4 regions of the Shewanella sp. MMG014 genome follow, and region 1 is predicted to be linked to each of the others. Evidence: predicted binding sites of a transcription regulator. Region 1 holds the regulator's gene; each other region holds the start of a gene.
What was found. Region 1 encodes MetJ, which represses methionine synthesis genes. Its sites were predicted from a motif close to TAGACGTCTAGACGTCTA; they were not measured.
Positions count from the first base shown of each region.

Region 2: serA (phosphoglycerate dehydrogenase) is a predicted target of MetJ. The motif match lies at 2,004-2,021, and genes of this name have one in related genera.
Region 3: metH (methionine synthase) is a predicted target of MetJ. The motif match lies at 2,290-2,307, and genes of this name have one in related genera.
Region 4: metK (methionine adenosyltransferase) is a predicted target of MetJ. The motif match lies at 2,520-2,537, and genes of this name have one in related genera.

Region 1 is NZ_JAGJDZ010000006.1:330,281-335,424, forward strand. Features, by position in the region: gene J8L86_RS12320 (bifunctional aspartate kinase/homoserine dehydrogenase II) at 1-1,387, opposite strand, end outside; gene metB (cystathionine gamma-synthase) at 1,441-2,601, opposite strand; gene metJ (met regulon transcriptional regulator MetJ) at 2,824-3,141, shown strand; gene J8L86_RS12335 (sulfite exporter TauE/SafE family protein) at 3,252-3,992, shown strand; gene J8L86_RS12340 (conjugal transfer protein TraF) at 4,035-5,144, opposite strand, start outside.
Region 2 is NZ_JAGJDZ010000006.1:193,967-199,110, forward strand. Features, by position in the region: gene J8L86_RS11780 (hypothetical protein) at 1-322, shown strand, start outside; gene J8L86_RS11785 (LuxR C-terminal-related transcriptional regulator) at 457-1,122, opposite strand; gene J8L86_RS11790 (DUF2238 domain-containing protein) at 1,350-1,955, opposite strand; gene serA (phosphoglycerate dehydrogenase) at 2,107-3,336, shown strand; gene ygfZ (tRNA-modifying protein YgfZ) at 3,519-4,481, shown strand; gene J8L86_RS11805 (two-component system response regulator) at 4,577-5,144, opposite strand, start outside.
Region 3 is NZ_JAGJDZ010000004.1:104,795-109,938, reverse strand. Features, by position in the region: gene J8L86_RS08010 (ABC transporter ATP-binding protein) at 1-765, opposite strand, end outside; gene J8L86_RS08005 (hypothetical protein) at 762-932, opposite strand; gene J8L86_RS08000 (histidine phosphatase family protein) at 1,326-2,141, opposite strand; gene metH (methionine synthase) at 2,467-5,144, shown strand, end outside.
Region 4 is NZ_JAGJDZ010000003.1:481,724-486,867, reverse strand. Features, by position in the region: gene tkt (transketolase) at 9-2,003, opposite strand; gene metK (methionine adenosyltransferase) at 2,581-3,732, shown strand; gene J8L86_RS07410 (MAPEG family protein) at 3,818-4,378, opposite strand; gene J8L86_RS07405 (flavin reductase family protein) at 4,471-5,073, opposite strand.

The DNA of each region.
Region 1 (5,144 bases):
TTGAAGATCGTTGGAATAAATCAATCCAAGCTTCACCGATATTACCGACTCCCAACAGCAGCACGCCAATACGCATTCGTGGACCTGCGCAGCGGCGATGTACTTTTTGAGTGAGTAAGCTCACCTGAGATTTTGGCACTAAGGTCACTAAGCTTAAATCATCTTGATAAAGCGGTTTTGCATCACGACTGAGTAAGCGAGCAAAACTGCGACGATAGTGCTCGGCATCAGCGCTAACCAAGGCGACTAATCCAAGCTCATCGCTCACATGAATATCACTGACATTAAGCGCTTGGGCGTGTAATTCAAGTAAGGTGTGCACTTGCTTTTGATTTTCAACAGTAAAAGCAAGTTCAACTTTATGGTGGGCAGATGTCCAATAAGCTAAAGGAAGGATCCCCTGTTGCGCTAATAATTCAATCAGGTTTTCTGTTGGTGATTGCAGCTTAATTTTAAACAGTACGACCTCATTTAAACTCGTTACAACCGGCGCACTTGCCGAAGAGCTTTGCGGCGCAATCAAGGTAAAATCAGTATGAGATGCATAGCTAGAACGAACAGCCAAACTGACATTGGTATCAAATAAAGGTTGTAATGTCCTGCTGTGAAGGACAGGAGAACCTAAATGAGCCAATCTATCCGCTTCCGCCAATGACATACTATTGAGTAACTTGGCATCATTGATTTTATTAGGGTCTGCATTAAACACCCCTTCAACATCAGTCCAAATAGTGACTCGTTCTATATCTGCTAAGCTCGCAATTAAGGTTGCGCTGTAATCAGAGCCATTTCGTCCAAGTAACAGAGTATCACCTTGCTGGTTAGCGCAAATAAAACCAGTAATGACTAATCGCTCATTGGGGTGCGCTTCAAGCAGTGCTTGCACTTTTTCACGTGATTGAGCTAATCGAATATTAGGCACTAAGCCTTCGTCAGCAACGAGAATTGAACAAGCATCAACATTGATTGCAGCAACACCTGATTCACGTAAAAGCGCAGCCATTAAGCGCGCAGACCAACGTTCACCAAAGCTGAGCACTTGGTTTAATTCGAATTCATTGCGCTGCTCAAGTGATAACAGGCTGATCAGTTGCGCCTTATCCGTTGATAGACGCTCACGTAAATCTCGGGCTTGTTCGTTAGAGAGCAGCTGCTCAATTAAGTTTTGCTGGTAGCTGATGAGAACTTGTAATTCTTCTTGCCATAATTCGCCCGTTTCCCGAAGCGACAACAGCTTGTATAGAAAGTTAGTGCTTTTTCCCGCAGCTGACACGACGACAAGATCGTCGCAGTTTCCATGAGTCAACAAAATATGGGCGACACGGCGATAACAATCTGCATCAGCAAGACTTGAACCACCAAACTTATGTAAATGACTGCGGGTCATTTTGTACTCCTTAAACCACTAAACTTTTGTGCAAAACGCTGACTGACACGGAACTATAATGCGGCAACTGCTGCGAGCCCGGCATTGATGTCATTCACTAAATCTTCTGCGTCTTCAATCCCGACAGATAGTCTCAGTAATGTATCTTTAATACCAGCTTCATAACGTGCTTCAGGCACCATTGCTCTATGGGTCATTGTTGCTGGGACGGCAACTAAGCTTTCCACTCCGCCTAAGCTTTCAGCAACACTGAAAATCGATAATGCATTTAAAAAGGCAACCACTTCCGCTTCGCCACCTTTAAGCTCAAAACTTAACATAGCACCAAAGCCTTTTTGCTGTTTGGCAGCAATATCGTGACCTGGATGGTCTTTTAAGCCGGGATAGTACACTTTTTCAACGACATCACTAGATTGCAACACGTCAATCACACGCTGAGCATTAGTTTGGTGCTCACGGATCCGCACGGCTAAAGTTCTAATACCACGCAGTGTTAAGTAACTGTCAAATGCAGAACCTGTTAGCCCTAAGGTATTTGACCACCAATGTAATAGCTCACCAAGCTCTGCATCTTTAGCGACAACGGCGCCGCCAACAACATCACTGTGGCCATTAATGTATTTAGTCGTTGAGTGCATCACGATATCAGCACCAAGTTCTAATGGCTGCTGTAAAATTGGAGATAAGAAAGTATTGTCGACTACAACAAGTGCATCAACAGCATGGCTTGCTTCAACGATGGCTTTAATATCCACAACCCGCAAAAGTGGGTTCGAAGGTGTTTCTAACCAGACCATTTTAGGCTTTTGCGCTATCGCTTCAGTGAGTGCTTTCTCGTCAGTTTGATCAACAACCAATAATTTAAATTGGCCTTTGTTGGCAAGATTTGTGAACAGTCGGTAACTACCACCATAACAGTCATGCGGTACCACGATTAAGTCATCAGGCCCAAGTAAACTGGTCACTAAGGTAATCGCGGCCATTCCTGTACAAGTTACAATCCCTGTCGCGCCATTTTCTAGTTTAGCGATTGCCTCTCCTAGTACACAACGAGTCGGATTACCTGAGCGGCTATAGTCGAATTCCCTAGGGTTGGTGTGTCCATCAAATGAATAATTTGTTGAAAGGTAAATCGGCGGGACTACCGCGCCATACTGAGTATCAGATTCGATACCTTGGCGAACTGCTAATGTAGCTGCGCGATGTTTTTTCATTGTAAGCTCCTCAAGATTGACACACTATAGAGTACACACCGTAGAGATGTCTAGATGGCTAAATGTACCTAAGCAAAGTTAGATCGTCAACACATATTAGACGTTTAGACGTCTAAACATAAAGAAATCTATTTGCATTCGTTATAGAATAGCAGCAATAATTTGACTGTAATAAATAAGCAGTTAAAATCTGCCACGAATCTATCGTATAAAGGTGAGTTAATGACTGAATGGAATGGCGACTATATCAGCCCATATGCCGAACATGGCAAAAAAAACGAACAAGTTAAAAAAATTACGGTATCCATTCCGTTAAAAGTGCTTAAAGTACTAACTGATGAACGTACTCGTCGTCAGGTGAACAACTTGCGCCATGCCACTAACAGTGAACTATTATGTGAAGCATTTTTGCACGCATATACAGGTCAGCCACTCCCTAACGATGAAGATTTATCTAAAGAAGGCCCAGATAGCATTCCAAGTGAGGCTAAAGCTCTTATGGATAAAATGGGCATCGAGTGGGAAGATTTAGACGAATAACCACTATTGAGCTTACTTTTATGTAAGCTCAATTTTATTCTGCATTTCTATTCGCATAAAATTTGTCGTACCAAATTTGCACCGACCTTAATTAAGTCAACGAGCACAGAATGGCATTTATCGATCCGCAAACCTTGATGCTTGCATCGGTTATCATATTTCTGGGCGCACTAACTCAGGGGCTAATAGGTTTTGGCTTAGCAGTGGTCGCCAGTCCACTGCTTTACATTATTGACCCTCAACTTGTTCCTGTTCCAGTTATTGCATGTGGATTTTCCATTGCATTAATAACGTTATTGCGAGAGCGAACCCCGCTCAAGTTTAATGGTTTACAATACGCCTTGCTCGGTCGAGTCCCTGGTGGTTTTCTTGGTGCTGGATTATTAATTTTTGCCCCACAAGCAGTATTAGGGCTAGCGATAGCCTTTATTGTGGCTACTGCAGTCATTCTTAGCATCTATAAAATTACCGCACCAGTAAATAAGATCACTTTGTTTATAGCAGGGGTTTTATCAGGAATATTTGGCAATATCGCTGCAATTGGTGGCCCACCTCTAGCAATATTACTTGCCGGAAAAGACGCACCACAGTTTCGTGCAGCCTTATCCATATTTTTTGTCTTTAGTTCTATGATTGCGATGTTGATACTCATTGTGGCGGGACTCGTTGAGCTAAAACATGTTTGGCTTTCATTGATGTTATTGCCGTCGGTGTTTTTAGGTAGCCTAGTGGCAGGAAAACTAACCAATAAAGTCGACAAAGAAAAAACCAGAATGGCAACATTAATGCTGTGTGGCCTGAGTGCTATCGTGCTAACAATTAAGTCAACGTTAGCTTTATCTATCAGTTAATCACGCCATAATTAAAGTCGCTGACGATCGTTAGGTCAGCACTCAGAAGTGGTAAGAGGTTTGTAATACTGCCCCTACAGCGTCATCTTCACCATAGCTACCACTCATGTCTAACTTAAATGCTTGCCCAATCGCAAAACCTGTACCAAATGAATATATATCAACACTGTTGTCTTTTAAGTCATGTCGATAACCCATTCTCAACGAGAGCCAATCAGTGGCTTTTAGCTCACCGCCTACACGCCAATACTGCACAGGATCAAACTCTTTAAATCGGGTTTGGTCGACTAAATCAATATCTGTGGTCAAGGTTACCGATGACCAATCGTAGGCAGCGCCTGCGGTAATTAATGGTTCCACTTGGTAGTGAAACTCTCGTCCTTGCGCTTCAACCGTTTTGACGGTTTGACTGAATAAGTTTCTGGCAGATAGCCCAATAGTTAATTTTTCAATAGGTTCAAATGCGACACCAACGTCCAAATTAAAAAGATTTTCATCGTTACGATATTTGTCATCATCAAAATCATCAGCGTCAAAATTGTTAGCATTAACTGAGTAATGGTAAGTATCAATTCGTTGAAACTTCGGTGAAACCCCTACCCTGACAGGCATATTTACAATCGACAAAGGAAAGCTAAGTGCCACACCAAAATCAGTCACACTACCAGCTAGCACGACGCCTTGAGAATCTAGGTCAGTGATTTCAGTTGGCGGGTTATTAGGGTCAAGCACGTTCAAAGTATCAATGTCTGACTGGGCAATATCGGCCACACCCACTGCGTCAATATAACTTTTATAAAAAACCGCCATCGGCATACGTTGATTTGGTATCACCAAGGCTGCACCAATTCCTGCTGATACATTCGCCACATTGCCTTTGAGTGATTCTAAATCTAACACCAAGTCGTCTCGAAAGGCTTCAACCTCGGCGGAATCACCGTTATTGATTGCCGTTTCAAGGCCATCATAAGAGTCCTGTAACGAATCAAACTTATCAATCATATTATCGCTATCAGAACCTTCGGCGCCAATTGTTGGCAGTAATAAAGAAAATGCTTGGGTCTTGTTGATTTCATCATTGGTATAGGTGTTATGTGGAGTAAGAATGGCCAATAAAGCAGGATTAATGAAACTGGCGCCAACTCGATTAGA
Region 2 (5,144 bases), 140 kb from region 1:
ACAAGTCGGCTCTGACAACGAAGCCACTGTGAGCGTCGTTGGGATTGGCCAAAGTGTTGATATCGTACAAGAAGGCGAATTTAACTTAGCTGATGTTGTGTCTCTTGGTGAAGATCATATCATCGATATTGCACAAGAAGGCGCTGGTAACTGGGTTGGTGGCGATGACGGCTATTTCCTTGTCGATGGTACTAACAACAGCTTAACTATTTCTCAAGTAGGCAATGATAACTTAGTAACGGGTATGCAAGTAGGCAGTAACGATATGATCAATGTATCGCAGTCTGGCGACTTTAATACAGCAACTATTTACCAAAACTAATTATTGCTTTTTACAAATAATTTGTAGATATAGAGATAAAAAGGGAGCCATTTGGCTCCCTTTTTATGCAAACTTGTTGTTGACTGCAATTTTAATGGAAAATCAGTAACTATAACTTCTACCAGTATACAGATTTAAGCGAACTCAAAGTGAGCTTGATAAGTTTGCGCCCAACGCAATAACTCAACCCGATTGCGTGATTGCGTTTTACGGAAAATAGATGAAATGTGGGCTTTGACTGTATGCTCACTAATACACAACCTGTGGGCAATTTCTTTATTGCGAGCACCGCTAGAAACAAGTTGAATAATCGTTCTTTCTCGGCTTGTTAGCATTTGTAGCATAGCAACCGTATCAGGCGGAATATCAATATTTGCATCCAGTTTCTGAACCAGTCTGCGGAAAATCTTACTAATTAGCGGTCTATCATACCAAAGCTCATCTGCGACCATTTTTCTCAGCCCTGTTAACATCAGATCCATACGCTGATCGGCATAAAGTAAGCCTCTTACTCCTAACAATAGCGCAGACTCTTGATCAAGCGAGCCACGCTCAACTTGATATAAAGCAACAGGGACATGATTGACGAGCCGAGAAACCAGTAAAGGGATACCTTTACTGTCTAAAGCCGCTCCTTTTTGAGCGATTAGATAAAAACTATTGGTATTTTTCTCAACCTCTAGTTCACTAGCATGTTTAACTATGCGAGTTTTGAGACCAATAGACTCAGCTAAAATGGCCAAATGACATGGCGCTGCGACTTGGTGCAAAAAAACTAATTCATCAATATTTGAATTCATCACTTTTCTCCCTGAAAAGTATCCATCACATCTCGCGTCAGCGAGTTTCTTCCTGAAATGCTGAAAACATGTAACAACAATGTTCAATGATAGTATATTTTAACTAGTCCATAAGGTATTTTTGCAATACTAATGTATGAATTAATCATCTAAGTCCTTATAAAGTCCTCTATTAATAGCATAAAAAAACTTTCCGCACTGCCTAATTTAGTTTATTTACCTAAAAATTAGTGACGATTAAGTGATGCTAACTGCTTATTATGTAGTCCAGTAAGCAACACTAATGCACTAATTCCTCCTACTAATGCCATAAACATGTCAGATTGGGTATCCCAAACGTAACCTTGAGTGCCTAAAAAGGCTTCTGCATCTTCTCCCGTTAATAGAGCAACCCACCATTCTATGAGTTCGTAGAAAGCTGAAAACGCTAACACAAAACACACAGATAAAAACTGGCACCAATAGCCTGGTTGTAACACATGATTTCTCAACATCACTTCACGGGCTAACATCACAGGTATAAAACCTTGTGCGAGATGGCCAACTTTATCGTAGTTATTTCTATCACTATCCATCAGTTGTGCTAACCAATCGAATAACGGCACCTCTGCATAAGTGTATTTAGCACCAACCAACAGCACACAGCAATGGATTAAAATTAACAGATAAGACAGTGAGGTTAAGGGGAATTTATTTCGAGTAAAAAATAGGATAGGAATAGCCAATAACGCAGGAAGCGCTTCAAGCCACCAAGTAAACATATCCTTAGGTGAGATAACAGACCAACAGAGCACGCTGCAATAAATCACTAGCCATATAACTTTCTTATTCAAACTAAATCCCTCTTAGATGATATTGTTCTAGAATTAGAATATTAACTTTAGCCATCTAGCCCTCTACAACCAGTTAAAAAAGTGCTATTTTGGTCTTGCATTACTATCAGCATAACATAAGCATAACTATTGATAAGAGGGTACCCATATCATGGCGAAACACTCGCTTGACAAGGATAAGATCAAAATCCTGCTGTTGGAGGGCGTCCACCAAACTGCGGTCGATGTACTAGAGCGTGCAGGTTACACAAACATTGAATATCACAAAGCTTCGTTACCAGAAGATGAGCTATTAAAATCCATTAAGGATGCCCATTTTGTCGGTTTGCGTTCCCGTACTCAATTAACTGCTGATGTGTTAAATCATGCTGAGAAATTAGTGGCTATTGGCTGTTTCTGTATTGGTACTAACCAAGTCGATATTGCTGCCGCTGAAAAGTTAGGTGTGCCTGTATTCAATGCGCCATTTTCTAATACGCGAAGTGTAGCAGAATTAGTATTGGGTGAAATCATCATGCTGATGCGTGGCATTCCGCAACGAAATGCTCATGCACATCGTGGTGGGTGGTTGAAGAGTGCAGCTGGCAGTTACGAAGTTCGTGGTAAAACCTTAGGCGTTATCGGCTACGGTCATATCGGTACTCAACTAGGTATTCTTGCAGAAACCTTAGGCATGAAAGTCGTATTTTTTGATATCGAAGACAAATTGCCACTCGGTAACGCGAGTCAAATTCACTCATTAGAAGCCCTATTGAATGAAGCTGACGTAATCAGTTTGCATGTACCTGAAACGCCTCAAACAAAAGACATGTTTGGCGCAACTGAGTTTGCTCAAATGCGTGAAAAAAGCATATTCATTAATGCGTCTCGTGGCACCGTTGTTGATATCGAAGCGTTATCTGAGGCATTAAAGTCTGGTCACCTTGCAGGTGCTGCGATTGATGTATTCCCTGTAGAACCAAAATCTAATGATGATGAATTTGTTAGCCCATTAAGAGGCTTAGATAACGTGATTCTTACTCCGCACATTGGTGGTAGCACCGCTGAAGCGCAAGAAAATATCGGTATTGAAGTCGCTGGCAAGTTAGCTAAATACTCAGATAATGGTTCAACTGTATCTGCAGTTAACTTCCCAGAAGTGACCTTGCCACAACACAAAGGCACTTCACGTCTACTGCATATTCACCATAACCGCCCTGGCGTATTGATCAAAATTAACCAAGCCTTCTCTGAAAAAGGTATCAACATTGCAGCGCAATATCTGCAAACCACTGCAGACATCGGTTATGTAGTGATGGAAGTTGACTCTAATCAAGCTGAACAAGCTCTTGGTGAATTGAAAGCGATTGATGGTACGATTCGTACTCGTGTATTGTTTTAATCGTTAAGTTAAACGGTCAATCAGCCCATTTAAACTTGATGACGAATTGACCAATAACATCACGAAAATATTGTGAACTAAAGCTATCTTCATTCAATTGAAGGTAGCTTTTTCTTTTGAGCATTAATGAATTCCGTTACACTCACTGTCTATCTTTTGATGGTCATCTTAAGGATCAGTTTATGACACTTGCAACAACACAGCCTGATTGGGACTTTCTACATACTTCCCCTGACTTATTTGTCGCCAATCTCACGCATTTAGGCTTAATTGAAATTACTGGTGAGCAAGGTAAAACCTTTATTCACGGCCAAGTCACCACTGATATCACCTCACTAACAGACCAGCAATGGCGTTGGGGAGCTCATTGTGATGCAAAAGGGAAAATGATCTCAAGCTTCAGAACATTCTCATGCAATGACAGCTTATTCACCCTTCACACAGCATCCGCATTACCACTAAGTTTGGCTCAGTGGCAAAAATATGCTGTTTTCAGTAAAGCTGAATTAACTGATATCAGTGCGAGTAAATGTATTATAGGGATAGCAGGTAACACAGCAAGCCAGTTCGTTGAACAAGAATTTGGTGCGATAAATGACGAATTAACTGTCGTCGATAACTCGATTATTTTAAAAGATAATGACCGATTTATATTGATTCTAAACGAAGATATAGCAAGCAAAGTCATTGCAGCTTCTAAGCAGCCATTACTTAATGCTTCTGCTTGGCAAGCACTAGAGATAAAAGCGGGTTATGCCAACATTGACGCTAATCATAGCGCTGAATTTGTGCCACAAATGTGTAATGTACAAGCTGTAAATGGGATTAGTTTTGAAAAAGGCTGTTACATGGGTCAAGAGACTATCGCCAGAATGAAATACCGAGGTGGTAATAAACGTGCCTTGTATATTTTATCTGGAACAGCCTCCGATACCGTCAATAGCGAAACACAAATCGAAGTTCAAATGGATGGTGACTATCGCCGTGCAGGTAAAGTCATTGAGTCAGTTCAGTATAATGGCCAAGTATTGCTTACCGCAGTCCTAGCAAACGACACTGATAATGATGCTGTACTTCGTATTAGCGATGACAGTGATAGCCTACTTTCAGTTGTACCACTACCTTATTCATTAGACGATGAGTAACAGCATAAGTAGTTGCGCTAATCAAACGTGATATAAAAAAGGCTGCTAACCCAATAAGGCTTAGCAGCCTTTTTATATTCTAAATAGCGGCAGTATTAAAAAGTTTCTTCGTGCTTCGCTTTGATTTCTTTCACATCATCGAGTACTGAACGAAACTGTTTTACCAAATCAGGATCGAAATGCTTGCCTGACTCTTTCTCAATTAGCGCCATCGTGTCTTCAACCGTCCACGCTTTTTTATAAGGCCTTGCTGAAGTCAGAGCATCAAATACATCGGCAATAGCAATAATACGTCCTTCTATTGGAATATCTTCACCGGATAAACCGTGGGGGTAACCACTACCGTCCCATTTTTCATGATGACTAATGGCAATGCGTTTAGCCATTTGCAATAAAGGGTCATCATGATCGCCGATAATTTCAGCACCGATTTGCGCATGCGCTTGCATCTCTTTCCACTCATCGGCATCTAATTTACCCGGCTTTTTTAATATCGAATCTGGCGTGCCTATTTTGCCAATATCATGCATGGGCGCTGCGTTATAGACTAATTCACAAAATCGAGAAGAATGACCAGATGCAATCGCTAATAATCTAGCGTAGTGGCTCATTCTAATAACATGTAATCCGGTTTCATTATCTTTGTATTCTGCTGCTCGACCT
Region 3 (5,144 bases), on a different contig from region 1:
GGGATGGCGATTAACTTGGCAGCAAACACCAAACACATCGCCGATAATCTGCTCGGTTAACACTTGATCTGGTAACCCTTGAGCTATACACGCGCCCTGATTTAACAATAACAACCTATCACACACTGCGCTGGCTAAGTTCAGATCGTGAATTGACGCTATAACACTGATCCCCAACTGGCGCACCAATTCTAAAATTTGGATCTGATAACGAATATCTAAATGATTTGTTGGCTCATCAAGGATTAACAACTGCGGTTTTTGTACAATAGCTCTGGCAATAAGTGCACGCTGCTTTTCGCCTCCTGAAAGCTGTTCATATTGTTGGCTTGCTTTTAACGCCAAACCGACTTTATCTAACGCTTGCATCACATTATGTTTATCAGCTTGAGTATCTGTTTCAAATAGCCCTTTATGAGGCGTTAATCCCATTGCCACGATTTGTTCACAGCTCATTGCAAAATAATGCGGAGTCTCTTGTTGAACGACAGCAACTTTTGTCGCTAAATGCTTTTGGCTGATGCGGCTAATATCTTCACCAAACAAGGTGATCTGGCCTCTATCTGGTGAGATATAACGATACAAGCAGCGCAATAAACTGGACTTGCCTGCGCCATTTGGACCAATCAGTCCCAGCATTTCACCTTGTTGCAGTGAAAAGCTGACATTGGAAAGAATCGCCTGTTGTTGCACTGACCAATAAAGTCGAGCCACCTTAAGCGCCTCACCCATTGAGCCATCTCGTTGCTGCTGATTTTGAGTCATGAAGCCGTCGCCAGAAAAGCAGACTTAATACGTAAAGCACACACACTGACGCGTTGAGCATCTAATGCGACGTTACCTGACAAGCAATGACCTAATCTAGCTAGGTTCTGACACATAAACGCAATGCAATCTAATGCAGCGCCATGTATTACAGTGGTATAAAACATGAATTCTCCGCCTGAGTCACCCGCTCAGGTTGATTAAAGGCACTGGATAGTGAATAAATGCAGTGCGTAAAAGGCTGTGAACCATCATAAAAAAGCTAGGTATCTGACTTAGTTATTCGTAAAAAATAACATTACAGTTGCGGGTACAGTTCATGCTAATCAATCAGACCTTGAGTCAAGTTGAACCATGATTCCCTATTCATCCATTAGTATGACAAAACAGATTAACTTTATTTATTCTTAAACGATAGCGACAATAATCCATCCGCTATCGCGACCTATTTTATGCTTTCTTACAGATTAAGATAACACGTAAAAAAGTTTGTAAAGATTGTACGCTAAATTAAGGGCTTGTTCAGCAAAAACGCGCTGATGTGCCCCCTATTATTGACTCTATGCAGGCCAATGAAGTTGAAACTTAGGCTCGCTGCTTTCATCTGCCCAAAAAACTGAAATAGAAACCGTCGCGGCGTAATCAATGGATAAGGTGTTATATATGCCTTGGCATTGTTCAAGACCAAGCACCAAAGCAATAATGGTGCGTATGACACCACCATGAGTGACAATAATAGCCAAAGGTTCAGGGGTATTTTTTGCTAACTCAGAACGATTTACGTTAAGCTCAGGGCTGTTAGCTTGAAGCTCAGGGCTGTTAGCTTGAAGCTCAGGGCTGTTACCTTTAAGCTCAGGGCTGTTCGCCACTTGACGTAATTGCTGACACACCTTGTTAAAACCAGATGCGACACGCGTTTCAAATTCACTCATCGGCTCTGCATTCGGTGGTGTATGTTGCCAAGGATTGTCCCAGTATTGATTAATCTTATCGCCAAACTGTTCGTATAAAGAATCAAATGACACCCCATCCCAGTCACCAAAATCAATTTCGGCCAACTCTGGCATCAACTGCACCGCAGGTAATGGCGTGTTGACTGACTGATGAGTTTCATCATTCATTTCACTTAAGGCAGTGTTAGCAGTATTTAACTCAGTAAATAACCCATGAGTAAAATGTTGGCAGCGTTTTAAAGGTGAGCTTATCAAGCTTACTTTCGGAAAATGAGGCACAAAATCAATCTGCTTAATACGATTTAGCATCGTAGCCGCACCGAGTTCGCTCAAATTAACATCCGTTTTTCCACGCAATATATTGCCGCCTTCACATTGTCCGTGTCGCAGTAATACTATCTTAGCGTGTGATAATCTAGTCACTCTAGGCTCCCTTTTTATACATTCCTGCACGTTCACCGTTCACAAAACCGTTTATCTGCACCAAGTTCAGCATTATTCATCATACTGGACTGAGTTAGTGCATTCTGACACTTGCTCTTGGAAACAAACTTCACGTATTATGGCCGTCTATACGTTTAAATGTCCAAACAAATATTAATGCTGAATACTTTTACGAAGCGAGTTTGACTTAGGCCGCCTTTTATATAGTGCAAAACAAGGTATGCTAATTTCTCAAGTTTCGAATATTCACATAATAAGAAATAGCTAATAGCAACTGCTAGCATAGCAATAAAGGTACTCAAATATGGCGAAGTCGACTTCCTACAGTCAGGTTCTTGAACAACTTACCAATACGCTAAAAGAGCGTATCGTGATCCTCGATGGTGCCATGGGGACAATGATCCAAGACTATAAATTGGAAGAAGAAGATTACCGTGGCGAGCGCTTTAAAGACTGGCATTGCGATGTGAAAGGCAATAATGACATGTTGGTGCTAAGCCAGCGTCAAATCATTAAAGACATTCACACTAAATACATGTTAGCGGGCGCTGACATTATTGAAACCAATACCTTTAACGCCACGACCATTGCGATGGCTGATTACGACATGCAAAGCTTGTCGGCTGAAATCAACCTCGAAGGCGCTAGAGTTGCCCGCGCCGCCGCTGACGAAGTAGAAGCACAAACAGGCATTAAACGTTATGTTGCAGGTGTTCTCGGGCCAACCAACCGTACTTGTTCGATTAGCCCAGATGTGAATGACCCCAGTTTTCGTAATGTCAGTTTCGATGAGCTTGTTGATGCCTATGTCGAATCCACCACAGCATTAATTGAAGGTGGCGCAGATATCATTATGGTAGAAACCATCTTTGATACTCTCAATGCCAAAGCCGCCCTATTTGCCATTGAAGCCGTGTTTGATACTTTAGGCGATCGCCTGCCAGTAATGATTTCAGGCACGATTACCGATGCCTCAGGCCGGACATTAACCGGACAAACCACTGAAGGTTTTTATAACTCACTGCGCCACATCAAACCGATTTCTATTGGCCTTAACTGTGCATTAGGCCCTAAAGAGTTACGTCCATACGTAGAAGAATTATCTCGCATTGCAGAATGTCATGTTTCAGCGCATCCCAATGCCGGCCTGCCGAATGAATTTGGCGGTTACGATGAAACGCCAGAAGAGATGGCCGAGGTTATTATCGACTGGGCAGCAGAAGGCATGCTGAATATTGTTGGCGGTTGCTGTGGTAGCACACCAGCACATATCAGCGCGATTCGTGATGCCGTTATCACCCACGCGCCTCGCACTATCCCTGACATCCCTGTTGCGTGTCGCTTATCTGGGCTTGAACCGTTAACCATCGATGGTGACTCATTATTTGTCAACGTTGGCGAGCGCGCGAACGTCACAGGCTCTGCTAAATTCTTACGTTTAATTAAAGAAGAAAAGTTTGAAGAAGCCTTAGATGTGGTACGCGAGCAAGTTGAAAACGGCGCGCAAATCATCGACGTCAACATGGATGAAGGCATGCTTGATGGCGCAGAGTCGATGAAAAAGTTCTTAAACTTAATCGCCTCAGAGCCAGACATTTCTCGTGTGCCTATTATGATTGACTCATCTAAATGGGATGTCATTGAAGCAGGCCTTAAATGCGTACAAGGCAAATCCATTGTTAACTCAATTTCAATGAAAGAAGGCGAAGAAGCCTTTATCAAACAAGCCACATTAGTCAAACGCTATGGCGCGGCTGCCATTGTCATGGCCTTTGATGAAGACGGCCAGGCCGATACCCGAGCCCGTAAAACTGAAATTTGTACGCGTGCTTATCGTGTATTAGTTGATGTGGTTGGCTTTCCACCTGAAGACATTATTTTTGACCCGAATATTTTTGCGATTGCCACCGGAATTGAAGAGCACGACAATTACGCTGTCGACTTTATTGAGTCGATTAAAGACATCAAAGCCACGTTACCCTATGCGATGATCTCTGGCGGTGTATCGAATGTGTCTTTCTCGTTCCGTGGCAACAACCCAGTGCGTGAAGCCATTCATGCGGTGTTTTTATACCATGCGATTCAAGCAGGTATGGACATGGGGATTGTTAACGCGGGTCAATTAGCCATTTATGATGATATCGACCCTGAACTTAAAGAAAAAGTTGAAAACGTGGTGCAAAATTTACCTTGCCCCGTCGCTGATTCAACCAATACAGAACAACTACTTGATGTCGCTGAAAAGTTTCGTGGTGACGGTAAACAAGTCGCGAAAAAAGAAGATTTAGCATGGCGAGGTTGGCCTGTTGAAGAGCGCTTATCCCACGCCTTAGTTAAAGGGATTACCGAATTTATTGACCAGGACACTGAAGAAGCACGCCTACAAGCAGTCCGTCCACTGGATGTGATCGAAGGGCCATTAATGAATGGCATGAATGTCGTCGGTGACTTATTCGGCGCAGGTAAAATGTTCTTGCCGCAAGTGGTGAAATCCGCTCGAGTAATGAAAAAAGCCGTGGCCTATTTAAACCCATTTATTGAAGCCGAAAAAGTGGAAGGTCAATCCAACGGTAAAATCCTCATGGTGACCGTTAAAGGCGATGTGCACGATATCGGTAAAAATATCGTTGGTGTGGTATTAGCTTGTAATGGTTACGAGGTGATTGATTTAGGCGTAATGGTGCCTGTTGAGAAAATCATTGAAGTCGCCATTGCTGAAAACGTTGATATTATTGGCATGTCGGGACTGATTACCCCAAGCCTTGATGAAATGGTGCATAACGTTAAAGCCTTCCATAAAGCAGGTTTAACCATTCCATCCATCATTGGCGGCGCGACTTGCTCAAAAATTCATACCGCCGTTAAAATTGCCCCACACTCACCCACTGGGGCCATTTACATTGCCGACGCGTCTCGCGCCGTGCCAATGGTGTCAAAACTCATCAGTAATGACACACGCCAAGCGACCATTGATGAAGCGTA
Region 4 (5,144 bases), on a different contig from region 1:
GTTTTGGATTAACCCAGTGAATTTACTGTTTTAACCACATTTTCAACGGTAAAGCCGAAGTACTTCAGTAGCTCGCCACCTGGTGCAGACTCACCAAATGTGCTCATACCAACAACACCGCCGCTAAAGCCAACATACTTATGCCAGAAATCAACATGCGCCGCTTCAATCGCCACACGTTTTGTTACTGAGGCAGGTAATACAGACTCTTTATAAGCTGCATCTTGCTTATCAAATACATTCGTAGAAGGCATAGATACAACACGAACCTTTTGACCTTGCTCAGTTAAAGCTGCAGCAGAATCAAGAGCTAATTGCACTTCACTACCTGTTGCAATCAAAATAACATCAGGTGTACCTGCACAATCAGACAGTACGTAACCACCTTTAGCCACATTTGCTAATTGCTCAGCATTACGAGACTGGGCTTTTAAGCCTTGGCGGCTGAAAATTAATGACGTTGGCGCTTTGCTGTTTTCAATCGCAGCTTTCCAAGCAACGGCTGTTTCAGCAGCATCACAAGGACGCCATACTGTCATGTTTGGTGTCATACGTAAGTTAGCTAATTGCTCTACTGGTTGGTGAGTTGGACCATCTTCACCTTGACCGATTGAGTCGTGGGTATAAACAAAGATATTTTGAATACCCATTAGCGCCGACATACGTACAGCATTACGCGCATATTCCATGAACATCATGAAAGTCGCACCGTAGTTAATGAAACCACCATGAAGCGAGATACCATTCATGATACCGCTCATACCAAATTCACGAACACCGTGGAAGATATAGTTACCCGCTGGGTCGTCTTGAATACCTTTAGAGCCAGACCATAATGTTAAGTTAGAACCTGCAAGGTCAGCACTACCGCCTAATAACTCTGGTAACATTTCACCGAAGAAGCCAATCGCATTTTGAGAAGCTTTACGACTTGCAATGCCTTCTGCTTTATCTTGGCACTCTTGTATAAATGCATTCGCTTTTGCTTCAAATTCTGCAGGCAATTCACCGGTTAATACACGACGTGTAAATTCAGCTGCTTCTGCAGGGAATGCTGCTTGATAAGCTGCAAATTTCTTATCCCATGCAGATTCGTTGTTTGCGCCAGCATCTTTAGCATCCCAACCTTGATAAACGGTTTCAGGGATTTCAAATGCCGCGTGTTCCCAACCAAGGAACTCACGAGCTGCTGCAATTTCAGCATCACCTAATGGTGCACCATGACAATCATGGCTGCCTGATTTGTTTGGAGAACCAAAACCAATAGTGGTTTTACAACAAATCATCGTAGGCTTATCTGTCACAGATTTTGCTTCTTCAATTGCAGCGCGGATAGCATCGCTATCGTGACCATCAACATTTGCAATAACATGCCAGCCGTATGATTCAAAACGCTTAGGCGTATCATCAGTGAACCAACCTTCAACATGACCATCGATAGAAATACCGTTGTCATCCCAAAATGCCACTAATTTGCCTAGGCCTAATGTACCCGCTAAAGAACAAGCTTCATGCGAAATACCTTCCATTAAACAGCCATCACCTAAGAAACAGTAAGTGAAGTGATCTACGATATCGTGACCAGGCTTATTAAATTGTGCTGCTAAGGTTTTCTCAGCAATAGCCATACCCACAGCATTACTGATACCAGCGCCTAAAGGACCGGTTGTGGTTTCAACACCTGGGGTGTAACCGTATTCAGGATGGCCTGGTGTTTTAGAATGTAATTGGCGGAAGTTTTTGATTTCTTCAATTGGCAGCGCGTAGCCTGACAGGTGAAGTAAAGAGTAAATCAGCATTGAGCCATGACCGTTTGATAATATGAAACGATCGCGATCAACCCACTCTGGGTTAGTTGGATTATGCTTTAGGAAGTCATTCCATAGCACTTCGGCAATATCTGCCATCCCCATTGGTGCACCTGGGTGTCCAGAATTGGCTTTTTGAACGGCATCCATAGTTAATGCGCGGATAGCGTTTGCGAGTTCTTTACGAGATGACATGCTCTCTCCTGCTTGTTTGTGAGGTCTAGCGGGCAATTGTGGGGGCATATTTTCCCCTACTAGGCGATGTGACGCAAATTTTTATTAGCGGTATTAGCCACTTTTTTTCATCTAACAATCTATTGCAAACTAAACGCGTAGATTAATTAGCCAACTTTATACCATGTTACCGATAACATTTATATAACTTTTTCCCACTAAGCTATTACATTTTCTATTTTAAATTGCCCTAAGACATTTTTTGTCACATTAAAAGTACTGTGAATATTTGTTGCCACCGGCGAATAAAAAAACCAACAAAGTGATAAACATCAACTAAAGTTATTGTTTTATTTTTAACCTTAGCATCCCTATCCAATACAGTATAAAGGCAAGAATTAGCATAAAATTCATAAGATTAATTTAATAAATTTATAAAACAGAGCAATGACAGTTTTTATAAATCTTTGAATGGTTGCACAATTTTTAACTTATATTGATTCTAAGGGGTGTTATCAAACTTAATTTGAATTATTATAGACGTCTAGATGTAGATGCTTCTACACGTTCAAATTCCAAAAGACGAGATTTACCAACTATGGCAAACCACTTGTTCACCTCTGAGTCAGTCTCAGAAGGTCATCCAGATAAAATCGCCGATCAGATTTCTGATGCGGTACTAGACGCAATTTTAGAGCAAGATCCAAAAGCGCGTGTTGCATGTGAAACTTACGTTAAAACTGGCATGGTATTAGTCGGTGGTGAAGTTACGACTTCAGCTTGGGTTGATATCGAAGAAATCACACGTAAAACAGTACGTGAAATTGGCTACACCCATTCAGATATGGGTTTTGATGCTGACTCTTGTGCGATTTTAAATGCGATTGGTAAACAGTCTCCAGATATTAACCAAGGTGTTGATCGTAGCGATCCTGCAGAGCAAGGCGCGGGCGACCAAGGATTAATGTTTGGTTATGCAAGCAATGAAACTGATGTATTAATGCCTGCACCTATTACTTACGCACACAAGCTGGTTAAACGTCAGTCTGAAGTCCGTAAAGACGGTACATTACCTTGGCTACGTCCTGATGCGAAAAGTCAGGTTACTTTTGCCTATGAAAATGGTCAAATCAAAGGTATCGACGCCATCGTCCTGTCGACTCAACATCGTGAAGATGTGACGCAAGAAGACTTAATCGAAGGCGTGATGGAAACCATCATTAAGCCTGTTTTACCATCACAATGGTTAAACAAAGACACTAAGTACTTCATTAACCCAACTGGCCGTTTTGTTATTGGTGGCCCAGTAGGCGATTGTGGTCTAACCGGTCGTAAAATTATCGTAGATACCTACGGCGGTATGGCACGTCACGGTGGCGGTGCTTTCTCAGGTAAAGACCCATCAAAAGTGGATCGTAGTGCTGCTTATGCTGCACGTTACGTTGCTAAAAACATCGTTGCTGCAGGTCTTGCTGATCGCTGTGAAATCCAAGTGTCTTACGCTATTGGTGTTGCAGAGCCAACGTCAATCAGTATTGAAACATTTGGTACAGGTAAAGTTTCTGAAGACGTACTTATCAAGCTAGTTCGCCAGCACTTTGAATTACGTCCATATGGCTTAACCGCTATGTTAGATTTAGCTCGTCCAATTTACCAAGGTACAGCTGCATACGGGCACTTCGGTCGTAATGAGTTCCCTTGGGAAGCGACTGATAAAGCTGAAATCTTACGTGCAGATGCAGGCTTATAAGTTTTCAACATAGCCTAGCGCATAAAGTAGAATCAAAAAAACCGTCTTATGACGGTTTTTTTATGGGTAAAATTCACTAAAACGGCTAAGAGAACGTACGATAAAAAAGATAAATAATAATAGCGCCTACAGAGAGAACCGAAGGATAAAATGTCAAACTAAACCCTAACGCTCTTGTGGCGGAACCTTTTTCATAACCACTGATAAATATAATTCTGCCGATAAAAAAGACTATCGATATTAGCGCAATCAGTGACATGAACTCAGCAGGCATAATAAAGGTCCATAAAAAATACACGCTCAAAACAATACAAAATTGCTCTAAGGTATTTTGTAAAACATTTTGTAAATGCCTGGTTTTTTCCGACTCCTCAAAAGCCGAGCGAACATGAGTTTGTGTGGTATTGAATCGTCTTAGTAGCACACGCCCTGCAGCAAACATAAATGCCAATGCAGGCAAGATTAAGCCATAAGCATATATTGTTAGCCTTTCGACCAAAGATTGTGGCTCTGTGTATTCGAGCGGATTGGCTAAAGCGCCATAGGCGACAACGAAAAAAGAGACGATGACTCCTATCACGACGCTCAAAGATACATCACTTTGTTTTGATGATAGTTTATTTTTAAATTGTTCTAAAAGTGGCATTATCTCTCCCTGTACTTAATGCTCATCAGTAGATTTTCTTATCCTAAGGGTGTGAATTAAATAGTCCTTTTATTTAACTCGTTTACATCGCTTTATTCGCGCATCAATTGTACTTTATCTCTCGTTAAACAATAGTCACTGCCAGCCATTCTGCCAATGGCATCAAGTTGATCTGCATCTATTTTAAAATTATCTATCGCGTCATCTTTAACATGAACAGCAACGACGTCCCCTAATATCAAATGCCCTGCTAATGGCTGATTACCTAAATCGACAATTTGATTGAGTCGACATTCAAAACTGACCACAGCTTGCTTAACGCGACTTGGTTTCACAATCGTTGAGTCTAAGGTTTCTATTCCAGCATATTCAAACTCATTTTGTTCTGGCGGTAATGAATGGCACGTTTGATTCATTACCGATAAGTCTTGATGACTGACAGTGTTGATCACAAATTCTTGCTGCTCACGTATATTAACTAGCGTGTCTTTTTCTACGCCTTTATCGGTACTCATTGGGTTAAAGCACAATACGGGAGGATTAGCACTTGCCACTGTAAAAAATGAAAATGGCGCTAAATTAGGTACTCCTTTTGCCGATACCGTAGACACCCAAGCGATTGGTCTTGGGGTGATACCACCAATCAATAATTTATACATTTGTTGTGCGGTTAACGTATGCGGCAAAAATTCCATCGAAATCTCAAACTTGCTTTCAACGTTTAGTTAACATACCTATTCAAACAAAACCGATACAAATAATAGTA